DNA from 3 places in the Microbacterium sp. NPDC055683 genome. Region 1 is predicted to be linked to each of the others. Evidence: predicted binding sites of a transcription regulator. Region 1 holds the regulator's gene; each other region holds the start of a gene.

Region 1 (7,824 bases):
CGCCTGCAGGAAGCCCTCGGCACGCTTGCGCTTGGTGTCGTAGTCGTGCTGGTCGATCTTCAGGCGGAAGCGGACCTCCTTGAGGACCGTGTTCGCCTGATTGCGGCGCGCTTCCTTGGCCTTCTGGGCGGCCTCGTACTTGAACTTCCCGTAGTCCATGATCTTGACCACGGGAGGACGCGAGTTGGGGGCCACCTCGACGAGGTCGAGGTCGGCCTCCTGCGCCAGGCGCAGTGCCACCTCGATACGGACGACGCCGATCTGCTCGCCTGCCGGGCCGACGAGTCGGACCTCTGGCACGCGAATGCGCTCGTTGGTGCGGGGATCGCTGATGCGGAACTCCTTGGGTGCGTGATTCGAGCCACCGTGTCGCGAGGGTCGCGGCGCGGGCGGGAGAAGAGTTCAGCATCCACCCGAGCACGACGATCGACATCGGCTCGACACCCTGATCGACCCGCGCGGACGCGAGCGGAGTGTGCATGACCCGGTAGCCTGGAGCGGCAAGCGCGGGTGGGAACTGAATCCTCTTTCGTCCGGAGCGAACTCCGGAGCCCGCAAAAGTCTACCAGAGAGCGGTCCATGAGCGCCATTCCGTCCGACGAGCCCATCCACGACGCCGACCGCCACGCGCGGTGGGAGGAGCAGGAGCGCGCCGCGGCCGCCACCGAGGCCGTCCGTGACATCGCCGACGTCGCCGCCGTCGAGGTCATCGCGTCGAGCTGCGTCCACCTCATGAGCGCGGCAGCGGTGAAGCTCGGCCTCGCCGACGCGGCGGACGCCGACGAGCTCGTAGACCTCGACGAGGCGCGCAAGCTCATCAACGCGCTCGCGGGCCTCGTCACCGCCGCCGCCCCGGAGATCAGCGACATGCACGCTCGACCCATCCGCGACGGCCTGCGATCGCTGCAGCTGCGCTTCCGAGAGCTGTCGCTCATTCCTGACGCGCCGGGGGCGGGCCCGGGCGAGAAGTACACCGGCCCCGTCATCTGAGGCGTCCGGCCGTCCGAGCCGAGGGCGGCCGCCTCAGCCGCGCTCGAGCGTGACCTGCAGCGAGTCCACGAGCACGGCGATGCGGTCGTCCGCGGCCCAGCGGCGCGCCAGGCGCTGCAGGACCGCGTCGACCTCCGCGCGTTCGAGGCCGTCGACGAGGCGGAGCCGGACGACGAGCTCCGGGCCCCGCAGGCGCGCCTCCGGGTCGCCGGCCTCCACAGCCAGGTCGATCACGGCCAGCTCGCCGCCCACGCTCGCCTGCAGCGCGAGGAACACGTCCGGGCTCTCTGGCGAGGGCTCCCAGGCCTGGTTCTGCGCGATCGCCCAGACGGCGGGCCTGCGCACGACGAACTCCGTGGGGCTCGTCGGGTCGAGCACGATGAGGTCGGTGTCCTCCCCCGCGGCCGCGAGCGCCGCGCGGGGGCCCGCCACGGGGATCGGCCGGGCAGCCGCATCCCACGCCGAGAGAGTCTCGACGCAGCTGAAGAGCGGAAGCACCTTGCGACCGTCCGGCGCGGAGACCGTCACGATCGACAGCTCCTGCGTCTTGTCGACGGCGAGCCCGTGCGCTCCGACGCCCTCGTCGCCCTTCTCCGCGACGAGCGGGACGAGCACGCGCGCGCCGCGCAGCGCGTCGACGACCTCGCGCGCGGACGCGCGACCGGCGCGGAATCCCGTCAGCGCATCCCACAGGGCGGGATCGGCCGAGCCGTCGTCTCCCGCGGCGGGGTTGGGATGGAACCGGCGCCCCTCCCAGGGGACGCCGGCGGAGTCGGAGAGGCCGTCAGTATCCGGCGACATCCAGCGCCTCGGCGAGCGTGAACGCGCCCGAGTAGAGGGCCTTGCCGACGATCGCTCCCTCGACGCCGAGCGGGACGAGGTCGCGCAGCGCGGCGATGTCGTCGAGGCTCGACACGCCGCCCGACGCGACCACCGGCTTCGGCGTGCGCGACGTCATCTCGCGGAGGAGCTCGATGTTCGGCCCGCGCAGCGTGCCGTCCTTCGTCACGTCGGTGACGACGTAGCGGCTGCAGCCCGCCTCCTCGAGGCGCTCGAGCACCTCCCAGAGGTCGCCGCCCTCCTGCGTCCAGCCGCGGGCGGCGAGCGTCGTGCCGCGCACGTCGAGCCCGACGGCGACCGCGTCGCCGTAGCGCCCGATGACGGATGCCGTCCACTCGGGGTTCTCGAGCGCGGCCGTGCCGAGGTTGATGCGCTGCGCGCCGCTCTCGAGGGCGGCCTCGAGCGAGGCGTCGTCGCGGATGCCGCCAGAGAGCTCGACGTTCACGCCGCGCACGTGCTTGATGACCTTCCGCAGGATGCCCGCGTTCGACCCGCGGCCGAACGCCGCGTCCAGATCGACCAGGTGGATCCAGTCCGCACCCTGGCTCTTCCAGTTGTCGGCGGCCTCGAGCGGATCGCCGTAGCTCGTCTCGGAGCCGGCCTCGCCCTGCGTCAGGCGGACGGCCTTGCCGTCGGCGACGTCGACGGCGGGGAGCAGGGTCAGTGCGGGTGTGGACGCGAAATCGTTCATGGCTCCTCGTGCACGCGGGCCTCTCCCGCGGACGCACGAGTCAAGAGACTAGACCGCCCGCGGCCCCTGCTCCAACTCGATGCCGTCACAGCGCGGGAGCGAGGCCGTCCACCCAGTTGCGCAGCAGGCGGATACCCGCCTCCCCCGACTTCTCGGGGTGGAACTGGGTCGCCGACAGCGGGCCGTTCTCGACGGCGGCGAGGAAGGGACCGCCGTGGTGCGCCCACGTCAGGACGGGCTGCGGGAACGGCGCCTGGACGTCGAGCTCCCACTGCTGAGCCGCATAGGAGTGCACGAAGTAGAAGCGCTCGCCCTCGAGCCCGCGGAAGAGCCGCGACCCCTCGCCCGCGTCCACCGTGTTCCAGCCCATGTGGGGCACGACGGGCGCGTCGAGCTGCGCGACGGTCCCCGGCCACTCGCCGAGGCCCTCGGTCTCGACGCCGCGCTCGATGCCGCGCGCGAAGAGCACCTGCATGCCGACGCAGATCCCCAGAACGGGCCGCCCTCCGGCGAGGCGCCGTTCGATGAGCTCTCCTCCGCGGATGGCGTCGAGCTGCTCCATGACGGCCTGGAAGGCGCCCACTCCGGGCACGAGGAGGCCGTCGGCATCGAGCACCGTGGAGCGGTCGCGGGTCAGCGCCACGTCGGCGCCCGCGGCCTCGAGGGCCTTCACGGCCGAGTGGACGTTGCCCGAGCCGTAGTCGAGGACGGCGACCTGCGGACGCGCCGTCACAGCGCGCCCTTCGTCGAGGGGATGCCGTCCACGAGCGGATCGAGCGCCTTGGCCTGCCGGAACGCGCGCGCGAACGCCTTGTACTCGGCCTCGGCGATGTGGTGGGGGTCACGGCCCCCGAGGACGCGCACGTGCACGGTGAGGCCCGCGTTGAACGCGATCGCCTCGAACGTGTGGCGAACGAGCGAGCCCGTGAAGTGGCCGCCGATGAGGTGCTGCTCGAACCCGGCCGGCTCCCCCGTGTGCACGAGGTACGGGCGGCCCGAGATGTCGACGACGGCCTGAGCGAGCGCCTCGTCGAGCGGGACCAGGGCGTCGCCGTATCTCGAGATGCCCGCCTTGTCGCCGAGCGCCTCGCGGATCGCCTGTCCGAGCACGATCGCGGTGTCCTCGACGGTGTGGTGCGCGTCGATGTGGGTGTCGCCCGTCGCCCTGACGGAGAGGTCCGTGAGGGAGTGCTTCGCGAACGCCGTGAGCATGTGGTCGAAGAAGGGCACGCTCGTCTCGATGGTGCTCTTCCCCGTGCCGTCGAGGTCGAGCTCGAGCTCGATGGTCGACTCGCTCGTGGAACGGGTGCGGCGCGCGATTCGGGTCATGCACCGATTCTATCGGCGCGCCTGCGGGCGCTCCCCGCCGTCAGCGGCCGATCTCGGCGAGCGCGTCGAGGAACGCGCTCGTCTCCTCCTCCGTGCCCGCCGTCACCCGGAGGTGACCGGGGATGCCGATGTCGCGGATGAGGACCCCGCGGTCGTAGAGCGCCTGCCACGTGCCGCGGACGTCGTCGACCCCGCCGAACAGGACGAAGTTCGACCAGGTCGGGTAGACCGTGTAGCCGAGCGCCTCGAGCGTGGCGGAGATCCGATCGCGCTGGACGACGATGTCGTCGACCATCGACAGCATGGTGTCGGAGTGGCGGAGCGCAGCCGAGGCCGCGGCCTGCGTGAGCGCGCTCAGGTGGTAGGGCAGCCGGACGAGGCGGAGGGCGTCGACGAGAGCGGGATCGGCGGCGAGGTACCCCACTCGCGCGCCCGCGAACGCGAACGCCTTGCTCATCGTGCGCGAGACGACGAGACGTTCGCGGCCGGGGAGCAGCTGCAGAGCCGACGGCACGTCGCGCGGGGCGAACTCGCGGTACGCCTCGTCGACGATGACGATCCCGCGCGCGGCCTCGTAGACGGCCTCGACGACGTCGTTCTCGAGCGGCGTCCCCGTGGGGTTGTTCGGCGCGCACAGGAAGACGACGTCGGGCCGCGCGTCGGCGACCTGCTCGGCGGCGCTCTCCGGAGTGAGGGTGAAGCCGGCGCCACGCTCGCCCGCCACGAACGTCGAGCCCACGCCGCGTGTCAGCAGCGAGTACATCGAGTAGGTGGGGGCGAAGCCGAACGCCGTGCGACCCGGTCCTCCGAACGCCTGCAGGATGTGCTGGAGCACCTCGTTCGAGCCGTTCGCCGCCCAGATCTGCGCGGGCTCGATCCCGTGGCCGAGGTAGTCCGCGAAGCCCTCGCGGAGCGTCGTGAACTCGCGGTCGGGGTACCGGTTGACATCGCGGAGCGCGAGAGCCACCGAATCGGCGATGTCGTCGGCGACGTCGTCGGGGATCGGGTGCGTGTTCTCGTTGACGTTGAGGGCGACGGGCAACGGCGCCTGGGGAGCGCCGTACGGCTGCTGTCCGCGGAGGTCGTCGCGCAAGGGGAGGTCGTCGAGGGTGGCGGTCACCCCATCCATGCTAGGGCGTGAGCGCCTGGCTCAGTCCGCCGACGCGTAGGCCGCGGGGATGGCGATCTCCGCGCCGGCGTCGACCCCGCCGCCGTCGAGGCGGTTGAGGCGGACGATCGCGTCGACCACGTCGCGCGGGTCGGCGTCGGGGGCGATCTCCTCCGCGATCCCCCACAGCGTGTCGCCCGCGAGCACCGTCACGGTCTCGAACCCGCCCGCAGGCACGCCCGCCTCGCTGGATCCCAGCGCGCCGCCGCCGTTGAGCACGCCGAGACCGATCGCCGTCACCACGGGGGCCGCCGCGAGGGCGGCGACGACGCGCCGACCGCGCGCGGTGAGGCGCAGCCGCGTTCGACGGGCGGGGGCTGTGCGGATGGTGCTCATGTCGGTTCCTTCCTCGGGGCCGCTTCGAACCTGCATCTCGGCCGGGAGACGCAGGCCCGAAGCGATGTTCCGAATGTATCTTCGAGGTGCCGGGCGTGTCAAGAGTTGTCTTCGAAGCGGCCTACGGTCCCGCATGCGACACGCTCGAACAAATCTCCTCGGATCCGTGTCGCATCCGATACCGTCTTCTCAACGGGATCACCACATCACGCACCACCGACATCCGCTCGGGGCAGCGAAGGAGCACGGACATGACGGATGCCCAGACCCGCGGCGAGAAGCCGCGGACGCGCAGGCGCAAGAACCTCAGCGAGAAGCAGCTCGCCATCCTCGAGGTCATCCAGCGGTCCATCCAGGTGAACGGATACCCGCCGAGCATGCGGGAGATCGGGGACGCCGTCGGCCTGAAGTCGCTCTCGAGCGTGACGCACCAGCTCGGGCAGCTGGAGCTGAGCGGCTACCTGCGACGCGACCCGGGCAAGACCCGGGCGATGGAGGTGCTCATCGACCTTCCCGGCTCCGCCGTGGAGAACCCGGCCGACGCCGCCCCCTCCGTCGGCGACGCCGCGCTCGTGCCGCTCGTCGGCCGCATCGCCGCCGGCGTGCCGATCACGGCCGAGCAGCACGTGGAGGAGATCTTCCCGCTCCCCCGCCAGCTCGTCGGCAAGGGCGATCTGTTCATGCTCAAGGTCACGGGCGAGTCGATGATCGACGCGGCCATCTGCGACGGCGACTGGGTCGTCGTGCGCTCGCAGGGGACGGCCGACAACGGCGACATCGTCGCGGCCATGGTGGACGGCGAGGCGACGGTGAAGACCTTCCGCCAGCGCGACGGGCACACCTGGCTGCTGCCGCGCAACTCGGCGTTCGAGCCCATCCTCGGCGACGAGGCCGTCGTGCTCGGCAAGGTCGTCGCCATCCTGCGCGCCGTCTGATCCCGCGGTGCCGCATCGCGCCTGCCCGGCGTCCGGCGGCGCCGGATAGCGTGGACGGCATGACGCAGACGCTCCCCTACGGCTCCTGGCCCTCGCCCCTCGCCGCCGCCGACATCGCGGTGTCGGCGCCCCGCCTGTCGGGCGCGCGCTTCGCGGACGACGACGTCTGGTGGGCCGAGGGAGTGCCCTCCGAGCGCGGACGCACCGCCGTGCGCCGCGCATCGGACGGCGGGATCGTGCTCCCCTCCCCGTGGAGCGCACGGTCGCGCGTGCACGAGTACGGCGGCGGCGCGTGGATCCCCGGTCCGGACGGGACGCTCCTGTTCGTCGAGCAGTCGGATCAGCGCGTGTACGCCCTCGCAGCCGGCGGCGTGCCCGTCGCGCTCACCCCCGCGGACGAGCACGCCGCGTACGGCGACCTCGTGCTCGCCGAGGGGCGGCTGTGGGCCGTCCGCGAGCGCCAGGACGGGCGGCGGGTGACGCGCGACATCGTGACGGTGCCGCTCGACGGCTCCGCGGCGGGGCGGCCCGACCGGATCGTCAGCGTCGTCGCCGGGAGCGACTTCCTCGCCTTCCCCTCCCCGCGCGCCGGCCGCCTCGCCTGGATCGCCTGGGACCATCCCGACATGCCGTGGGACGCCGCGGAGCTGCGCATCGGCGACCTCGGCGCCGACGGCCGGATCGCGCAGTGGCGAACGCTCGCGGGAGGGCGCGTCGATGGCGCGGAGATCTCCGCGCTCCAGCCGGAGTGGGTCTCCGACGACACGCTGCTGTTCTCCGCCGACCCGCCGATCCGCGCCGGCGGCCCCGCCCGCTGGAACCTGCACCGCGCCCGTCTGGATGCGCGGGGCGACGAGGTGGTCGTCGTCCGCTCCGTCGACGCCGACACCGGCGGACCGCTCTGGAACCTCGGCACGCGCTGGTACTCCCCGCTGGCCGACGGACGCATCCTCGCCGTCGAGACGAACGGGCGCGACCGTCTCGTCCTCATCGACGGCGGCACGGTGACCGACCTGGACACCGTGCTGGGAGAGATGCACGTCGAGGACGTCCGCGGTGCCCGCGCCCTGCTGACGGGCGCGGGTCCGCGCACGCCCGGGGGGATCTGGCTGCTCGATCTCGCTCTCGGGACCCTGACCGCTGTGCGGGGCGGGGTGTCCTCCCTCGACCCGGAGTGGTTGCCTGAGGCCAGGGCGGTCGCCTTCGACGGACCGTCCGGCGAGGTGCACGCCTTCCACTATCCGCCCACGAGCCCCGTCGCCGAGGGCCGGGACGACGAGCTGCCGCCCTGCCTCGTGCTCGTCCACGGCGGGCCGACCGCCCATGTGGCCGGATCGCTCTCCCTGGCGATCACGTACTTCACGAGCCGCGGCATCGCGGTGCTCGACGTGAACTACGGCGGCTCGACGGGCTACGGGCGCGCCTACCGCGAGCGGCTCCGCGGCGAATGGGGCGTCGTCGACGTCGACGACGTCGCCGCCGCCGCGCGCGGGCTCGCGGCAGAGGGGCTCGCTGACCCCGCACGGCTCGCCGTC
Region 2 (7,824 bases), on a different contig from region 1:
CCTCGTCAAGCCCGCATCGCAGGAGCTGCTGCGCCTGACCGTCCAGCGCACCGAGCGGCTCTCGCCGCACTGGATGCGCGTCACGCTGGGAGGGGGCGACATCGACCGGTTCCAGCCGATGGGGTACGACCAGTGGTTCCGGATCTTCCTCCCCGTCCACGGCGAGGCGGGGCTCGAGCGCGTGCCGGCGAAGGCCAACAAGATGCTCGGCTACCTCAAGTTCCTCCGGATCCCCGAAGGGATGCGCCCGGCCATGCGCAGCTACACGGTGCGCGCGTACCGGCCGGCGCAAGGCGCGGACGGCGCCGAGATCGACGTCGACTTCGTCGTGCACGCCGCGGCCGACGGGTCGATGGGCCCCGCGCCGAGCTGGGCGCTCGGCGCGCAGCCCGGCGACGACGTCGCCATCATCGACGAGGGCCTCGTCTTCAACCCCGAGCGCGGCACCGACTCCGTCGTGCTCGTGGCCGATGAGACGGGGCTTCCCGCCGTCGCCGGCATCTGCGGCTCGCTCCCCGCGGACGCCCGCGGACTCGCGATCGTCGAGGTGCCGTCTTCCGACGACGCGCTCGACTTCCCGCGGCCCGACGGCGTCTCGCTCCGCTGGGTGGTCCGGACGGACGCGCAGGCCCGCCCGGGTGCCGGCGCGCTCGACGCACTGCGCACCGCCTCCCTTCCGGGCTCTCCCTTCCACGCGTTCCTCGTCGGCGAGCAGCAGCTGCCCACGGGCGGTCGGCGTCATCTCGTCGGCGAGCACGGCGTCGACAAGGGGCTCATCGACTTCTGCGGCTACTGGCGGGTGGGAGCCGGGGCGGGGTCGGTCGCGTGAGCGGCCGTCAGTCGAGGTAGTCGGGCGCGGCGGGCAGCCCGAAGAACTCCTCGAGCGTGTGGAACCCGCCCTCGTGGTACGCCTCGGCGAGCTCGACGCCGATGTAGCGGAGGTGCCACGGTTCGGGGTCGTACCCCGTCGTCTCGGTACGACCGCTCTCATAGCGCACGATCCATCCGTGCCGCCAGGCGTTCTCGACGATCCAGTCACCCTGGGTCGTGCCCTCGATCTCGTAGATCGTGCCGCAGCCGCCGTTCGCGCAGGCGACGACGTCGGCCGCGAGCCCCAGCTGGTGCTCGCTGTGCCCCGGACGTGCCGAGATCGCCTCGGCGCCCTCCCGCCCGAGGGAGCCCACCTGCCCGCCGAAGGTGCTCACCTGGGTCGCGTACGAGCGGTACCCGCTCTGCAGCGCGACGTCACCCGCGCCCGCGTCGGCCGCCGCGCCGACGAGCGCATCGAGCGCGGCCGCCGCGTCGGCGCGGAGCCCTCCGCCCACGAGGCTGGGCGTCTCGGCGGGGAGGATGACCGCGGGGGCGTAGTCGACGGGGCTCACCGCGCGCTGCTTGTTCACGACGACCCACGACCATCCGGGATCGTCGAGGGGGAGGCACTCCGCCCCCGCTGCGGCCGCGGCCCTCAGCTGCTCGCCGCCGCCGAACGCCGCGACCATGGCCGCCACGTCGTGCGTCTGCGCGGCGGCGGCCGCGGCGTCCGACGCGCAGCCGCCGGTGGGCGCATCGACCTCCACGACCTCGAACCGCGGCACGGGGAGCGACTCGATCGAGCCGGGCCGGGCGTCGGCGGGCTCGACCGCCGACGTCTCCTGCGGTGCGGCATGGCTCGGGCGATCGCCCCCTGCGACCGCGAGCGCGCTGCCCAGGACGCACGCGCCCACGACGCCGGCGACGGCCGCCAGCACGACGAGGCCCCGCCCGGAGAGGAGCCGCGGCTCAGACGCCGCGTGCTTCGCGACGAGACCGCGGCGCCGTGCGTAGCGCCCGTTCGTCATCCCCCCATTGTCACGGACGCGCCCGCGACGATCTGCAGGCTCCCCGTGGAGAACATATCTGCGAGTCGCACTTGACTTCTCTCTCGAAGATCTGTTCCATGGATGGATGCGATGGAACGGTCAGCGGATCGGCGAGGTCGACGCCTCGGCGCTACCGGGGCTCGACCGGCTCGACGGCCTCGTCCGCACCGTGACGACGCCCGAGTTCGCCGGCCTGACGTTCCACGAGGTCGCCGCGAAGTCGGCGCTCAACCACGTGCCCGGCCCGAGCTCCATGCCGTTCGACTGGACGGTCAACCCGTACCGGGGCTGCAGCCATGCCTGCGTGTACTGCCTCTCTCCTGACACCCTCATCCTCCGCGCCGACGGCAGGGGGGCCCGCCTGCGCGATCTGCGCATCGGCGACGAGATCATCGGCACGGAACGAGACGGGGCATACCGCCGCTACGTCGCAACGACGGTGCAGGCGAAGTGGCCCACCCGTAAGCGCGCGTACCGGATCATGCTCGCGGATGGGACGGAGATCGTCGCCAGCGGCGACCACCGCTTCCTCACGGAGCGGGGATGGAAGCACGTCACCGGCACGACGTCGGGCGCCGAGCGACGCCCTCATCTCACGACCGGCAACCGGCTGCTCGGGTTCGGACAGGGTCGCGGGCCCATCCTCGATGAGGACGAAGACGACGAGTACCGGCTCGGGTACCTGACGGGCATGATCCGCGGGGACGGGATGCTGTTCCACGGGACCTATGCGGACGGTCGCCGGACTCGGAGCATCCACCGCTTCCGCCTCGCTCTGGCTGATGAGCAAGCCCTCGATCGCACTCGGCGCTACCTGGACTCCGCTGGCGTCGTGACCATGACCCGGCCCTTCGTCGCTGCGACCGGCACGCGCCGCGCGATGAACGCCATCCACACGGCCCGGCGGGCAGACGTCGCAAGGATCGAAACCCTCATCGAGATTCCGGCAGACCCATCCGCATCATGGGATCGTGGCTTCCTCGCCGGATTCTTCGACGCGGAGGGAAGTGCGAGCCCCACCATACGCATGTCGAACAAGGACGGGCGGCTGCTCGAGGTGCTCAGGGCCGCGGCCGATCGGTTCGATTTCGCGTCGACGATGGAACCTGTCCGCCCGAACGGAGTCACGTCCCTCCGGCTCCTCGGCGGGCTTCCCGCACGCCGCCGGTTCTTCGACATCGTCCGCCCGGCGATCACGCGCAAGCTGGCGCTGCTCGGGATGGCCGTGAAGACGTTCTCGGACCTGCGCGTCGTGTCGATCGTCGACGTGGGCCACGAGATCGAGATGCTCGACATCACGACGGGTACGGGTGACTTCATCGCCAACGGCGTCGTCAGCCACAACTGCTTCGCCCGCGGAACGCACGAGTACCTCGAGCTCGACGCGGGGCGCGACTTCGACTCGCAGATCGTCGTGAAGGTCAACATCGCCGACGTGCTGCGGCGCGAGCTCGCGAAACCCGGGTGGCAGCGCGAGCACGTCGCTCTGGGCACGAACACCGACCCGTACCAGCGCGCCGAGGGACGCTACCGTCTCATGCCCGGCATCATCGACGCGCTCGCCGACTCGGGCACGCCCTTCTCGGTCCTCACGAAGGGCACCCTGCTGCGTCGCGACCTGCCGCAGCTCGCGGCGAGGAGAGCCGACGTCGACATCTCGCTGGCGATGTCGATCGCCGTGCACGACGACGCCCTGCAGCGCGCCATCGAACCCGGCACGCCGACGGCGCGCGCCCGCCTCGACACCGTCAAGGCGGCGGCCGACCTCGGCTTCCGCGTGCAGGTCTTCCTCATGCCGATCGTCCCCCACCTGAGCGACTCCGTCGAAGCGCTCGACGAGGCGCTCACGCGGATCAGGGCGGCAGGCGCGCATCGCGTCGTCTACGGGGCGATGCACCTGCGGCCCGGCGTGAAGCCGTGGTTCTTCCAGTGGCTCGCCCGCGAGCGCCCCGACCTCGTCGCCGCCTACCGCGGCCTCTATCCCGGCGCATCCGTCGAGGCGCCGAAGGGGTACCGCACCTGGCTCGCCCAGCGCATCCGCCCCCTCCTGCGCGCCCACGGCCTGGCGGGGTCGGCGGAGGAGGACCAGCCGCCGCGCACGCGGTCGCGCGCGAAGGCGCCGCCGCGCTTCATCGAGACGGGGCGGACGACGGCGCCGACCCTCTTCTGATCAGGCGCTCAGGCTCACACCCCACGAGAGCGTCCAGTCCTCGCCGGGAGCGAGCCAGCGGAGCCCCTGCCCCGAGTTGAGGGCGTCGGCAGGCGCCGTCATGGGCTCGACCGCGACGGCGAGCTCCGCTCCCGGGTAGCCCGACGTCGTGAACACCTGCACGTAGTCGAACCCCTCCCCCTGCCAGACCGTGACGGCCCGGCCATCCGGTGCGGTGAGCGTGGTGCGCACGCGACCGTCGTCACCGCGCGCGAGCCGGCCGTAGGCGCGGTCGAGCTGCACGTCCGCGAGGCGCGCGCCGCCGCGCAGATCGGTGGCCGCATCGACCGCACGCTCGGCCACGGGCAGCATGCGGTCGTCGAGCTCGAACCACGATTCCCCCGGCACGGCGAGCCGCAGCTCGCCCGTCGGGACGTCGCCGAGACGGAAGAACGGATGCGTGCCGATGGCGACGGGCGCGTCGGCGTCGCCCTCGTTGCGGATGCGGTGCGTCACCTCGATCCCGTCATCGACGAGCGCGTAGGTGACGCTCGTCGCGAGCGTGAACGGATAGCCCGCCTGCGGGAAGATGCGCGCCGAGAGGGTCGCCGCCGCGTCGCCCCCGTCGATCGCGTACGGGAAGAAACGCAGCAGCCCGTGGCTCGCGTTCCCGTACTTCGGCTCGGAGACGGCGAGCTGCTCGGTCGCTCCGCGCTGCGACCATCGGCCGTCGCGCACGCGGTTGGGCCAGGGCACGAGGACGATCCCCGATGCGGACGGCGTGCGCTCGCCGTCGGGATACCCCTGCACGATGTCGATGCCACCCACGGTCAGGGCGCGAAGCGAAGCGCCCACCTGCGCGATCCGCGCCGTCACCTCGCCGCGCGCTCCGCTCCGGCGCAGCCGCACCTGCTCGCCTGTGGGGTCGATCTCCGCCATGGCCGTCCCTTCTCGGATTCCGTCGCAGACGATCCTCCCAGACGCCGCACGGCCGTTCAGCCCTCGTCGAACCCCGCCGCCCCGAGCTCATCGGCGATGTCCTGCAGGAACCGCGTCACGACGCCGCGCTCGGCCGACGTGAGCCGCGCCGCGGCGACCGCGCGGCGGGCGTGGATGCGCCCGATCGTGTCGGTCGCGGCGATGCGCGTCTCGGGCGTGATGGCGACGGTGAGGGCGCGTCTGTCGCTCGGATGCGGCGTGCGGACGATATGCCCCGCGGCCTCGAGCCGGTCGAGCAGCTTCGTCGTCGACGCGGTCGAGATCGAGAGGAACGCCGCGAGCACGCCCGGTGTCACGACGTCGCCTCGATTGCCCGCGACGATGAGGTAGTGGAGCGCGCGCATGTCGGTCTGATTGAGCTTCATGTAGCGCAGGGAGGCCTCGTTGAGCGACTGCTCGGCCTGGCGCACCCGGCCCATCGCATTCATGAGGATGCCGATCTCGGCGACGTCCTGCGGAGAGAGACCTGCGCGGTCGACGAGGGCTCCGACGGGGTCGTTGGCGTCGAGGTCGTACACCCCCGCTCCGGTCTCCGTCATGCGACCATCCTACCTGCCAGGACTCGAAATCAGTGAAGATTCTTGCTAGGCTAGCTAGCGATCAGACGACTGGAGCATGATGTCCCCTCTCCCCGAAGCACCGCGCGTGCAGTCGAGCGCCCCGAGCACGACCCCTCCTCGGGTCCCCCGGTGGCTGCGCATCCTCCTGCCCGCCGTGCTCATCCTCGTGTGGCTCGCCGGCGCATCGATCGGCGGGCCGTACTTCGGCAAGGTCGACGAGGTCTCCTCGAACGATCAGACCACCTACCTTCCCGAGAGCGCCGATGCGACGGCCGTCCAGGAGCGGCTCTCCGACTTCACCGACGGCGACGCCATCCCCGCCGTCGTCGTCTTCTCCTCCGACGCCGACCTGGGCGACGACGACCTCGCCGCCATCGACGAGCGGCTCGCCGCGGCGGCCGATCTCGACGGCGTCGACGAGGTCTCCCCCGCCATCGCCTCCGACGACGGGAAGGCGGCGCAGGCGTTCGTCCCGATCTCCTCCGACGCCGAGCTGTCCGAGGTCGTCGCGGCACTCGACGAGGCCCTCTCCGACGGGCTCCCCGCCGACGTCGCGGTGCACATCACGGGCCCCGCCGGGTTCTCCAACGACCTCGTCTCCGCGTTCGCCGGCATCGACGGGATCCTCCTGCTCGTCGCCCTCGCCGCTGTGCTCGTCATCCTCGTCATCGTCTACCGGTCGCTGCTCCTGCCCGTCGCGGTGCTCTCGACGAGCCTGTTCGCGCTGTGCGTCGCGCTCCTCACGGTGTGGTGGCTGGCGAAGGCCGGCGTGCTGCTCCTCAGCGGACAGACGCAGGGCATCCTCTTCATCCTCGTCATCGGCGCCGCGACCGACTACTCGCTCCTGTACGTCTCCCGGTACCGCGACGAGCTCATCCGCACCGAGAGCACCTGGACCGCGTCGATGCGGGCCCTGCGCGGCTCGTTCGAGCCCATCCTGGCGTCGGGCGGCACGGTGATCGCCGGTCTCCTCTGCCTGCTGCTGAGCGACCTCAAGTCGAACAGCACGCTCGGCCCCGTGGCGGCCATCGGCATCGTCTTCGCGATGCTGTCGGCGCTCTCGCTGCTCCCCGCGCTCCTGTTCGCCTTCGGTCGTGCGGCGTTCTGGCCGCGGCGGCCCGTATACGCGCCCGACACGGCGGCCGAGGGCGCGCCCGCACGAGGTCTCTGGGCCGGGGTCGGGCGGGCCATCCGCGCGCGGCCGCGCGTCATCTGGGCGCTCACGGCCGTCGTCCTGGCCGCTGGCTCGATCGGGTTCACGCAGTTCCAGGCCGACGGGGTGTCGCAGTCGGACCTCGTGCTGGGCGAGTCGCAGGCGCGCGAGGGCCAGCAGGTGCTCGGCGAGCACTTCCCGGCAGGATCAGGAAGCCCCGTCTACGTCGTCGTCGCGGAGGACGAACTGCAGGCCGCGGCCGATGTGCTGCTCGCCGCCGACGGCATCGACGGCGTCGCCGTGACGGCCGACACGGAGAGCGGCAGCGCTCCCGTGACGGAAGACGGCGTCACGGCCTTCGGTCCTCCCGGAACGCCGTCACCCGATCCCACCGTGGCGGATGGCGATGTGCTGCTGCAGGGCACTCTCGCGGACGCCGCCGACTCGACCGCCGCCGAGCAGACGGTGCGCGATCTGCGGGTCGCGCTCGACGACGCCGTGCCCGGCGCGCTCGTGGGCGGCGTCACGGCGACCGATGTCGACACGAACGACGCGTCGATCCACGACCGCAACCTCATCATCCCCGTCATCCTCGCGGTGATCCTCGTGATCCTCATGCTGCTGCTGCGGTCGATCCTCGCGCCGGTGCTGCTCATCCTCACGACCGTGCTCTCGTTCGGAACCGCCATGGGCGTGTCGGCGTTCGTGTTCAACGAGGTGCTCGGGTTCCCGGGGGCCGACCCGGCGGTACCGCTGTACGGCTTCGTCTTCCTCGTGGCGCTCGGCATCGACTACAACATCTTCCTCATGACGCGGGTGCGCGAGGAGTCGCTGCGGCACGGGACGCGCGACGGAATCATCCGAGGGCTGGCGATCACCGGCGGCGTCATCACGTCGGCGGGCCTCGTGCTGGCGGCGACGTTCACGGCGCTGTCGGTCATCCCCGTGCTGTTCCTCGTGCAGCTCGCGTTCATCGTCGCGTTCGGCGTGCTGCTCGACACGTTCATCGTGCGCTCGCTGCTCGTGCCCGCGCTCGCGTACGACATCGGCCGCGCCATCTGGTGGCCGTCGAAGCTCGCCCGCGGCTCGCGCTGAGGCCGGCTG
Region 3 (7,824 bases), on a different contig from region 1:
AGCCCACGCCCTCATCAGTTTCTCGTCGCTCGGGTATGCAGTCATGGGACTTCTAGCACTCGGAATCACCGCCGCTCGGTTCATCCTGGGCAGTCATCACCTTCGCCCTTACGCGAGTGGTAGTGGGGCGATCACGAACGGTCTCACAGTCTCCACGCATCCGCCGTGGCGTCCTCTCTGCTGTCGCACGCTGTACGCGGCTCTTCCGTGACGCGCAGTGCTCCCGCTCCTGCGGTCGGTCACGCTGTCTACCGGTGCGTCAACAGGTCCAAGCCGGGGGCGGAAGGTGCTCGCGCGCAGCTCGAGGTGCTGCACGATGGGGTGTGAGTGCCGGATCTGACGTTCGCGCCCGCGCACCAGGCACTCGACGCCATCAGGACTGCGTCCCGCACACCGCAGCGCCGGCACCGGACTCCCCGCCGTCTGCAGCGCCTTCACCTGCAGGATCGAGATCCGGGCTCGATCTTGGGAAGGCGCATCGTTTCTCCAGTCGTCGGCGGTCTTCACCAGGGATGTGTCGCGAGACGCCGATTCCTGACATCAGGTCGACGGATCGGCGATGCCGCGCCAGGTCTCGGCGCCCGCGGCGATGCGCCCCGAGCCGTCGAGGCGGGCGGCTGTCGATGCCGGCTTCCGCGTCGCCTGGTCGTGGATGAGCCGGGCGAACGCCTCGGAGAACCCGCCGCGGGGCAGGCGCTCGGTCACCGCCCGCAGGAGCGCGCCATCCCATCGCTCGGGGGCGGCGCCCGCGACGTCGAGGCTCGTCGCGACCTCGAGGAGGTGGCCCTCGGCGTCCTCTTCGGGGTCGACCTCGGTCCACATGTGGCGCTCGATGATCTCCCGCACGCGCGTCCGGCGCTGCTCCGGCCATCCCGCCCCCGCCGCGAACGCCCATCCGACCGCGCCGCCCGCGTCCTCGAAGGGGATGGCATGCGCGTCGAACGCGGGAGCCACGCCGAGATCGTGCAGCATCGTCGCGACGAAGAGCAGCTCGCGATCGTAGGCGAGACCGAGCTCGTCGCCCAGTGTCGACGCCCAGGCCCAGGAGCGCAGACAGTGGTTCGCGAGGTCGGGTGTCGACCACGCCTGGACGGTCTCGAGCGCGAGGCGCGCGGTGGGTGTGGGCGGCGCGAGCAGTGCGTCGATGTCGGTCATGCCCCCGACTCTCGCGCTCGCGACGTCTGCGCGCGAGGGCACGAGCCGCCACGTGCGCGCGGATTCCGGCCACTTGTGTCATCCTGTTGATACAAGCGTCGTATGTCGGAGAGCGGCCGGGAGGAAGCGCATGGATCGAATCGACGGACTCGGCATCGTCGACCTGCTCCGCGGTGCGCTGTCGTTGCCCATCGTCTCGGTCGTGCTCGCGGCCATCGTCGCCGGTCTCTTCCTCGTGCTCCGGTCGGGCGCCCCCGTTCGTGAGCGCTACCTCGCCGAACGACGCGTGCTCGGCTACGGGGCGCTCACGGTCGTGATCGTCACTGCGGCGGAGACGACGCTTCGCGATCATGTGCTTCCGCTCGCCGACGTCGCCGCGTGGTGGCACTATCCCGTTCCGCTCGTCACGTCAGCGCTCGTGCTCGTCGCCTCCCTCATCGTCATCCGGTCGGCACCCGCACCGTCCACGCCTGCCGGCCCGTCGGCGCGGCGTGCCTGGACGTCCTTCGGCTCGAAGGCACTGTTCGTGTCGGGCGGTGTCCTCACGGGCGTGCTGCTCGCGACGACGCTCGCCGCAGGGCTCGTGTCGACATCGGATGACCGGGGCCGCTACGTGCTGCTGGACCTGCCGGTCGCGAACACGCGGCAGGAGCCGTTGCGACCGTGGTTCTTCGGATGGACGTACGGCATCCCCGTGCTCATCGGGATGGCGCTGCTCGCGCTCGCGGTCTGGCTCGCGTTGCGCGAGAACGCGCTCCGGCCCTTCGCAGCCGACGACATCGGCGGACAGAGAGCGCAGCGCGCGCAGATCGGCACGGCGATGGGGCGGCTCGCGACGGGGGCGGTGCTCGTCGTGCTCGGCGGCGCATGGCGCTTCATCGGCGAGAGCGGCGGCCCTGCCACGCTCACGGTGGGTGACGATCCCGTCGTCTACGAGACGACGTGGCGTTGGAGCGAGTACGCGGTCATCGCGGGTGCGATCGCCCCGGTGCTCGAGATCATCGGCTTCGTCCTGCTGTTCTTCACGGCGCGGGTGCTGCCGGCGGCGTCGCATGTCGAGAAGCGCGCCACGGTGCCGGCGTGAGCGAGAGCGCGTCAGGAGCTCCCGGCGCTGCTCCCGTCTCGGCTGACGAGATCCATCGCCGGTTCCGGGGGCTCATCCGGTCGGGACTCCTCGGGGTCGGCGAGCGGCTGCCGACCGTGCGGCAGACGGCAGGTGATTTCGGGGTCGCGCCCGGCACCGCGGCGCGCGCGTATCGGAGGCTCGAGGAGGAGGGGCTCGTCGTGACGCGTACGGCCGCCGGCACCAGGGTCGCAGCGACAGCGGGCGCGCTGCCCGCGCCCGTCGTCCGCCGCATTCGCCAGCTCGTCGACGATGCCCGGTCAGCGCGGGTCGACCTGGACGAGCTCGTCGACGTGCTGCGACTCACCTGGAATCGCGTCGTCTGAGCGGAGCCCCGCGCTGCGGCTGGTGATCGTGGCGCAGGCCAAGCGAGCCGAGGCGAGGCGACCTGTCTCTTCCTCGCCACCCCTCGCGGTCGTCGAGCGAGCGGAGCGAGTCGGAACGTCGCGGGGTTCTCGCCCGCGCCCCCTGCTCCGGGTCGTTGAGCGAGCGGAGCGAGTCGAGACGTGGTGGGGTTCTCCGCCCGCACTCCTTTCCGGTCGTCGAGCGAGCGGAGCGAGTCGGAACGTCGCGAGGTTCCCGCCCGCGCCCCCTCCTCCGGGTCGTTGAGCGAGCGGAGCGAGACGGAACGGTGATCTCCCTCCCGCTCCGGCCGTTTCGTGACCTTTCCGTGACCTCGGCGGGGTCGGGATGGTCTCGTTCAGGTGTTCGAATGTCGGTGGCTGGTCTGATGATGGTTGTATGGCAGGACGGAAGCCGAGGTTCGCGGGAGGGTCGTCGTGGGAGGCGACCCCCGCGGAGGTGCGCACGATCGGGAACGTGCGCGACCTGATCCTGGAGCTGCGTGCCGACCGTGCCCGGCTCGATGGGCTGGAAGCGGGAGCGTTCGCTGCGGCCGCGCGGGTCGCGGAAGCGCAGACGGCGCGGTGCGGGGACGCGTCCGGGTACGGGTTCCCGTGGCGGTCCATCGCGTTGGAGCTCGCCACGGCCCTGCGTCTGTCTCCGGGTGAGGTGGAGGCGCGGTTGCGGCAGGATCTTGCCCTGACCGACCGGTTCCCTGTGGTGGCGGAGGCGTTGTGTCGTCAGGTGATCACGCGTCGTCAGGCGGACATCATCTGCGAACACGGGGAACGGTTGCCGGACGAGGTGGTGGAGGAGTACTCGCGTCGTGCGGTGGCGTATGCGGAGGACGCGACACCGGGGCAGGTGCGGGTGTTCGCGAAGGGCCTCGCGGCGGAACTCGACCCGGCACCCTTGCCTGAACGGCACCGGCGCGCCCTGGACCGGAGGGGCACGAGGGTGCGGGCTCTCGACGACGGCCTGGCGGAGTTCGTCCTCACCGACGACGCCGCGAAGATCACCGCGATCCAGGACCGCCTCACCACCATCGCCAAACCCATCGCCGCAGAGGAGAAGCGACTCGCCGCGGAAGAGAAGAAGCGGCGCGACGCGGCCGAGCGCCGCGGCGCCGCTGCTGGTGCTGCTGCGGGTGCGGGAGGGAATGCGGGTGCGGGAGGGAATGCGGGTGCGGGAGGGGGTGGGGCGGGTCGTGTGACGCGGAATGCGTTCGGGATGCGGGTCAACGGTGACGGTGTCGCGGTCGACGCGAACGGGTACGCCACCCACCCCCACGGCCCGGTGAACGGTGACCGGCGGACCATCCGTTCCACCATTCCGGGATGCTCGATGATGCGCGAGCACGTCGAGGTGTTCCACGACGGCACCTGGTACCCGCACGACCCCGCCCTGCCCCTCCACCCCACGCAGGAGCAGGTCGCCGCAGCCGTGGAGCGGGGGCGGGATGCCCGCACGCGGGATCACATCCGCGCGGACCTCGCCTCCGACCTCCTCCTCACCGGCACCCCCACCTCCCACACGATCGACGGGTCGACGGAGAAGGTCGCCGCGATCCGGGGGACGGTGGCGGTCACGATCGCCGCGACCACCCTCGCCGGCCTCGACGACCACCCCGCCCTCCTCGCCGGCTACGGGCCCATCCCCGCCGATATCGCCCGTCGTTTCGCGAAAGACGCCCCCGGGTGGGAGCGCCTGTTCCAGGACCCCGACACCGGTGCCCTCCACACGGTCGACCACTACACCCCGACCGCCGCGATCCGGCGGCTCATCGAGCTGCGCGACGGGACCTGCCGCGCCCCCGGCTGCCCCCAGCCTGCGTCACGGTGCGAGAAAGACCACACCCGGGAATGGGAACGAGGCGGCCCCACCTGCGCCGGCAACCTCTCCGCCCTCTGCAAAACCCACCACCAACTCCGACACCACACCCCGTGGCACATCCAACAACCCGAACCCGGCGTCATCGTCTGGACCAGCCCCCTCGGACACGAGTACGCCACCGCTCCACCCCCGCAGACCGCGCATACGGCAGCGCACGCACCGGCTCCGCCGAACCCGTGCATACCCGAGTGGGAATACTCGCCGATCACCCAAGCAGACCTCGACGACAACTGGCTGTGGGAGTACGAGAACGGCCTCACCGACCAACCCCCACCCGGATGGCACCCCGACCCCGGCCCTCGGCCATGGCAGGACGACCGAGACGTGCGCGCATTCTGACCACCCGACGACGACCTCGACCCCGGGAGCGACCCGACACGGGCACCGACGCCGAAGATGCCCCCGTCACCCCTGACCGCCTCTGATTGACTGGAGGGCATGACGAGCCTCGTCCCCGGTCTCTTCGGCTTCGCGATCGTCGGCGTCGTCATGGCGTTGCTGATCGGCCCGTCGCGCCGGGGTGATCTCGAACGGAACGGGCGCATCGGGATCCGCACCCGACACACGCTCGCCTCCGACGCCGCATGGGACGCCGGGCACCGTGCGGCGGTGCCCGGGATGGTCGGCACCCTCGCCTGCTGCGGCTCAGCGATCCTCGTCGGCGTCGTCCTGCTCATCGCGTTCGGCGACCGGTTGCCCGATCTCGCCGCGCTCGCGGTCGTGCTCGGCGGGTACGGTGCGGTCCTCCTCAGCGGCGTCCCGACCGTCCGAGCGGCGAACCGGGCCGCCCGCGCAGCGGGCTGACGTCGATTCTCCCCCTCCCAGCCGAACGACCCCGCCCAGCCGAACGACCCCGCCCAGCCGGACGCCGCCGACGCGCCGGCGCGACTGAGCTCACCCGTGCTCGACCGCGCCCTCCGCCTCCTCCAGCCGCGTGAACGTGCCGACCGGCTCGGCGTGCCCGTCGAACGCGACGAAGCGACCATCCGGCCCTTTCTCCACGAACCCCAGGAACTCTCCGTCGCGGTTCCCGACGTGCAGACCCGACTGAACCCGGCTCCAGGTGGTGTGCGTGACGTCGTCGGCGATGGTCATGGGGTGTCTCCTCGATGCTGCGGTGCGCGATCCTGCGCCGCTCCGTTGCGGACGCGTGCCATCGCACCCCACAGAACCTAGGGCGCCCCGCGGTCCCTCGCGACACCCTTGCCGCGATGCTCCCCGGATGATACGCAAGGGTGATGCTGCGGCTCCTCCTGCTCCGACACGCGAAGTCCGACTGGCCGCAGGGCGTCGGCGACGGCGACCGGCCGCTCACCGCCCGCGGCGAACGCGATGCGCGAGCCGTCGGCGAAGTGATCCTCGCCCGCGGGTTCACGCCGGATGCCGCGCTCGTCTCTCCCGCCCGCCGGACGCGCGAGACCTGGAGCCTCGCGAGTGCCGCATGGCCCGCCGCACCGGAGTCGTCCATCGTCGACGACGTCTACCTCGCCTCATCGCGGCGCCTGCTCCAGGTCGTCCGCGAGCACGGCGGCTCGGTCCGCACCCTTCTCCTCGTCGGCCACAACCCGGGCATCCACGATCTCGTCGACACCCTCGCCGCGCCCGACCAGCGCTCCCGCGTGCCCCTCGACTTTCCGACCGCGACCCTCGCCGTCCTCGACCTGCCCGTCGACCACTGGATCGACCTCGCACCGCAGACCGCGACGGTCACGGACGTGGTCTCCCGCGGCACCTGATGATCGCCGCCCCTGAGAACCGTCAGCGGACGACGCGCAGATTCTCCGACGCCCACGTGCCGAGCTGCGCGAGTACCGGAACGAGCGCCTCTCCGGCAGGAGTCAGCGCGTAGTCCACCGAGACGGGCGGCCCCGCGTGCACCTCGCGTGACACCAGGTCGACCCCCGCGAGCTCCGACAGGCGGTCGGACAGCACCGCGTCGCTGATCCCTGTCACTGCACGGCGCAGCGCCACGAACGACAGCGCCCCGCCGCTCAGAGCGTCGATGATCATCCCGTTCCATCGCTTGCCGAGCACCGAGAAGGCGAGCGAGATCGCGGCGTCGCACGCCGGTCCGCCATGCTCGATCTCCGCCACGACCCCATCCTACCTGTGCTACTGTCCCGATAGCCGCTCTCTTTTTCAGAGTGACTCATCGAACCTGACAGGAGACCCATGACCCTCTTCCGCCTGGATGCGAGCATCCTCCCCGCGACCTCCGCTAGCCGCGCGCTCGGCGACCTCGTCGAGGCCGAGTGGACCGCTGCCCATCCCGCCGACGCCATCGTGCGCCGCGACCTCGCCGCCGAGCCTGTCCCCGCGACCGCGTGGCAGGACGCCGTCACGGCGGGCTTCGTGCCCGAGGGCGACCGCACCGACGGCCACCGCGCCGCGCAGGCACTCGCCGCGACGTTCGCCGACGAGCTCGTCGACGCCGACGCCCTCCTCTTCACCGTGCCGCTCTACAACTACGGCGTCTCGCAGCACTTCAAGACGTGGTTCGACGTGGCCTACACCGACCCGCGCATCGACCCGCAGGGCACCGCGCTGCAGGGCAAGCCCGCCACCCTCGTCACGGTGCTCGGCGGCAACTACGCCCCCGGCACCCCGAAGGATGGATGGGACCACTCGACCGCGTGGCTCCGCCGCGTCCTCGAGGATGTCTGGGGTCTCGACCTCCGCGTCGTCGAGCGCCCGTTCACGCTCGTCGGCGTGAACCCCGCGCTCGACGCCTTCGCCGACGTGGCCGCCGACCTCCGCCGGACGGCCGAGGACGCGGCACGCACGGCGGGTCGCGAGCTCGCCGCGTCGCTCCAGGCGGCCTGACGGACCGAGGGGGCGGGACGCCCGCCCCCTCAGACCGTCCGCACCACGCGTGCGGGGTTGCCGACGGCGACGACGTCCGCTGGCAGGTCGCGCGTCACGACCGCGCCTGCGCCGACCACGGTGTTGTCGCCTATGGTCACGCCGGGGCAGACGATCACGCCGCCGCCCAGCCACACGTTGTCGCCGATCGTGATCGGCCGCGCGGCTTCGAGCTTGTCGCGCCGCGCCTCCGGCTCGATGGGATGAGTCGGCGTCAACAGCTGCACGTTCGGCCCGATCTGGCAATCGTCGCCGATCACGATCTCCGCGACGTCGAGCGCGGTGAGGCCGGCGTTGATGAAGGTCCGTGCGCCGATGCGGATGTTCGAGCCGTAGTCGACCGTGATCGGCGGGCGCACGAAGGCCTCGTCGCCGAGCGCGCCCAGCAGTTCCGCGAGCACGGCGCCCGCAAAATCGGAGTCGTCGAACGAGGCGCGTCGGTACTGCTC

What was found. The regulator LexA, encoded in region 1, represses DNA repair genes until DNA is damaged. The targets are predictions, from matches to a motif close to TCGAACANNTGTTCGA.
Region 2: the regulator LexA is predicted to act here: its motif matches at 1,922-1,937, upstream of ACWGPF_RS03590 (intein-containing Rv2578c family radical SAM protein).
Region 3: the regulator LexA is predicted to act here: its motif matches at 2,975-2,990, upstream of ACWGPF_RS02835 (DUF222 domain-containing protein).

Annotation. Positions count from the first base shown of each region.
Region 1 is NZ_JBSHGQ010000034.1:8,885-16,708, forward strand. It holds gene infC (translation initiation factor IF-3) at 1-300, opposite strand, end outside; gene ACWGPF_RS12860 (DUF1844 domain-containing protein) at 580-990, shown strand; gene ACWGPF_RS12865 (SseB family protein) at 1,024-1,791, opposite strand; gene priA (bifunctional 1-(5-phosphoribosyl)-5-((5-phosphoribosylamino)methylideneamino)imidazole-4-carboxamide isomerase/phosphoribosylanthranilate isomerase PriA) at 1,775-2,521, opposite strand; gene hisH (imidazole glycerol phosphate synthase subunit HisH) at 2,607-3,254, opposite strand; gene hisB (imidazoleglycerol-phosphate dehydratase HisB) at 3,251-3,850, opposite strand; gene ACWGPF_RS12885 (histidinol-phosphate transaminase) at 3,891-4,970, opposite strand; gene ACWGPF_RS12890 (LysM peptidoglycan-binding domain-containing protein) at 5,001-5,354, opposite strand; gene lexA (transcriptional repressor LexA) at 5,606-6,289, shown strand; gene ACWGPF_RS12900 (alpha/beta hydrolase family protein) at 6,349-7,824, shown strand, end outside.
Region 2 is NZ_JBSHGQ010000005.1:65,301-73,124, forward strand. It holds gene ACWGPF_RS03580 (siderophore-interacting protein) at 1-829, shown strand, start outside; gene ACWGPF_RS03585 (M15 family metallopeptidase) at 837-1,838, opposite strand; gene ACWGPF_RS03590 (intein-containing Rv2578c family radical SAM protein) at 1,945-4,029, shown strand; gene ACWGPF_RS03595 (aldose 1-epimerase family protein) at 4,030-4,947, opposite strand; gene ACWGPF_RS03600 (MarR family winged helix-turn-helix transcriptional regulator) at 5,004-5,546, opposite strand; gene ACWGPF_RS03605 (MMPL family transporter) at 5,626-7,815, shown strand.
Region 3 is NZ_JBSHGQ010000004.1:27,416-35,239, forward strand. It holds gene ACWGPF_RS02820 (HD domain-containing protein) at 541-1,155, opposite strand; gene ACWGPF_RS02825 (hypothetical protein) at 1,286-2,239, shown strand; gene ACWGPF_RS02830 (GntR family transcriptional regulator) at 2,236-2,604, shown strand; gene ACWGPF_RS02835 (DUF222 domain-containing protein) at 3,020-4,852, shown strand; gene ACWGPF_RS02840 (SdpI family protein) at 4,952-5,317, shown strand; gene ACWGPF_RS02845 (hypothetical protein) at 5,408-5,608, opposite strand; gene ACWGPF_RS02850 (SixA phosphatase family protein) at 5,752-6,249, shown strand; gene ACWGPF_RS02855 (winged helix-turn-helix transcriptional regulator) at 6,272-6,607, opposite strand; gene ACWGPF_RS02860 (FMN-dependent NADH-azoreductase) at 6,686-7,336, shown strand; gene ACWGPF_RS02865 (sugar O-acetyltransferase) at 7,366-7,824, opposite strand, start outside.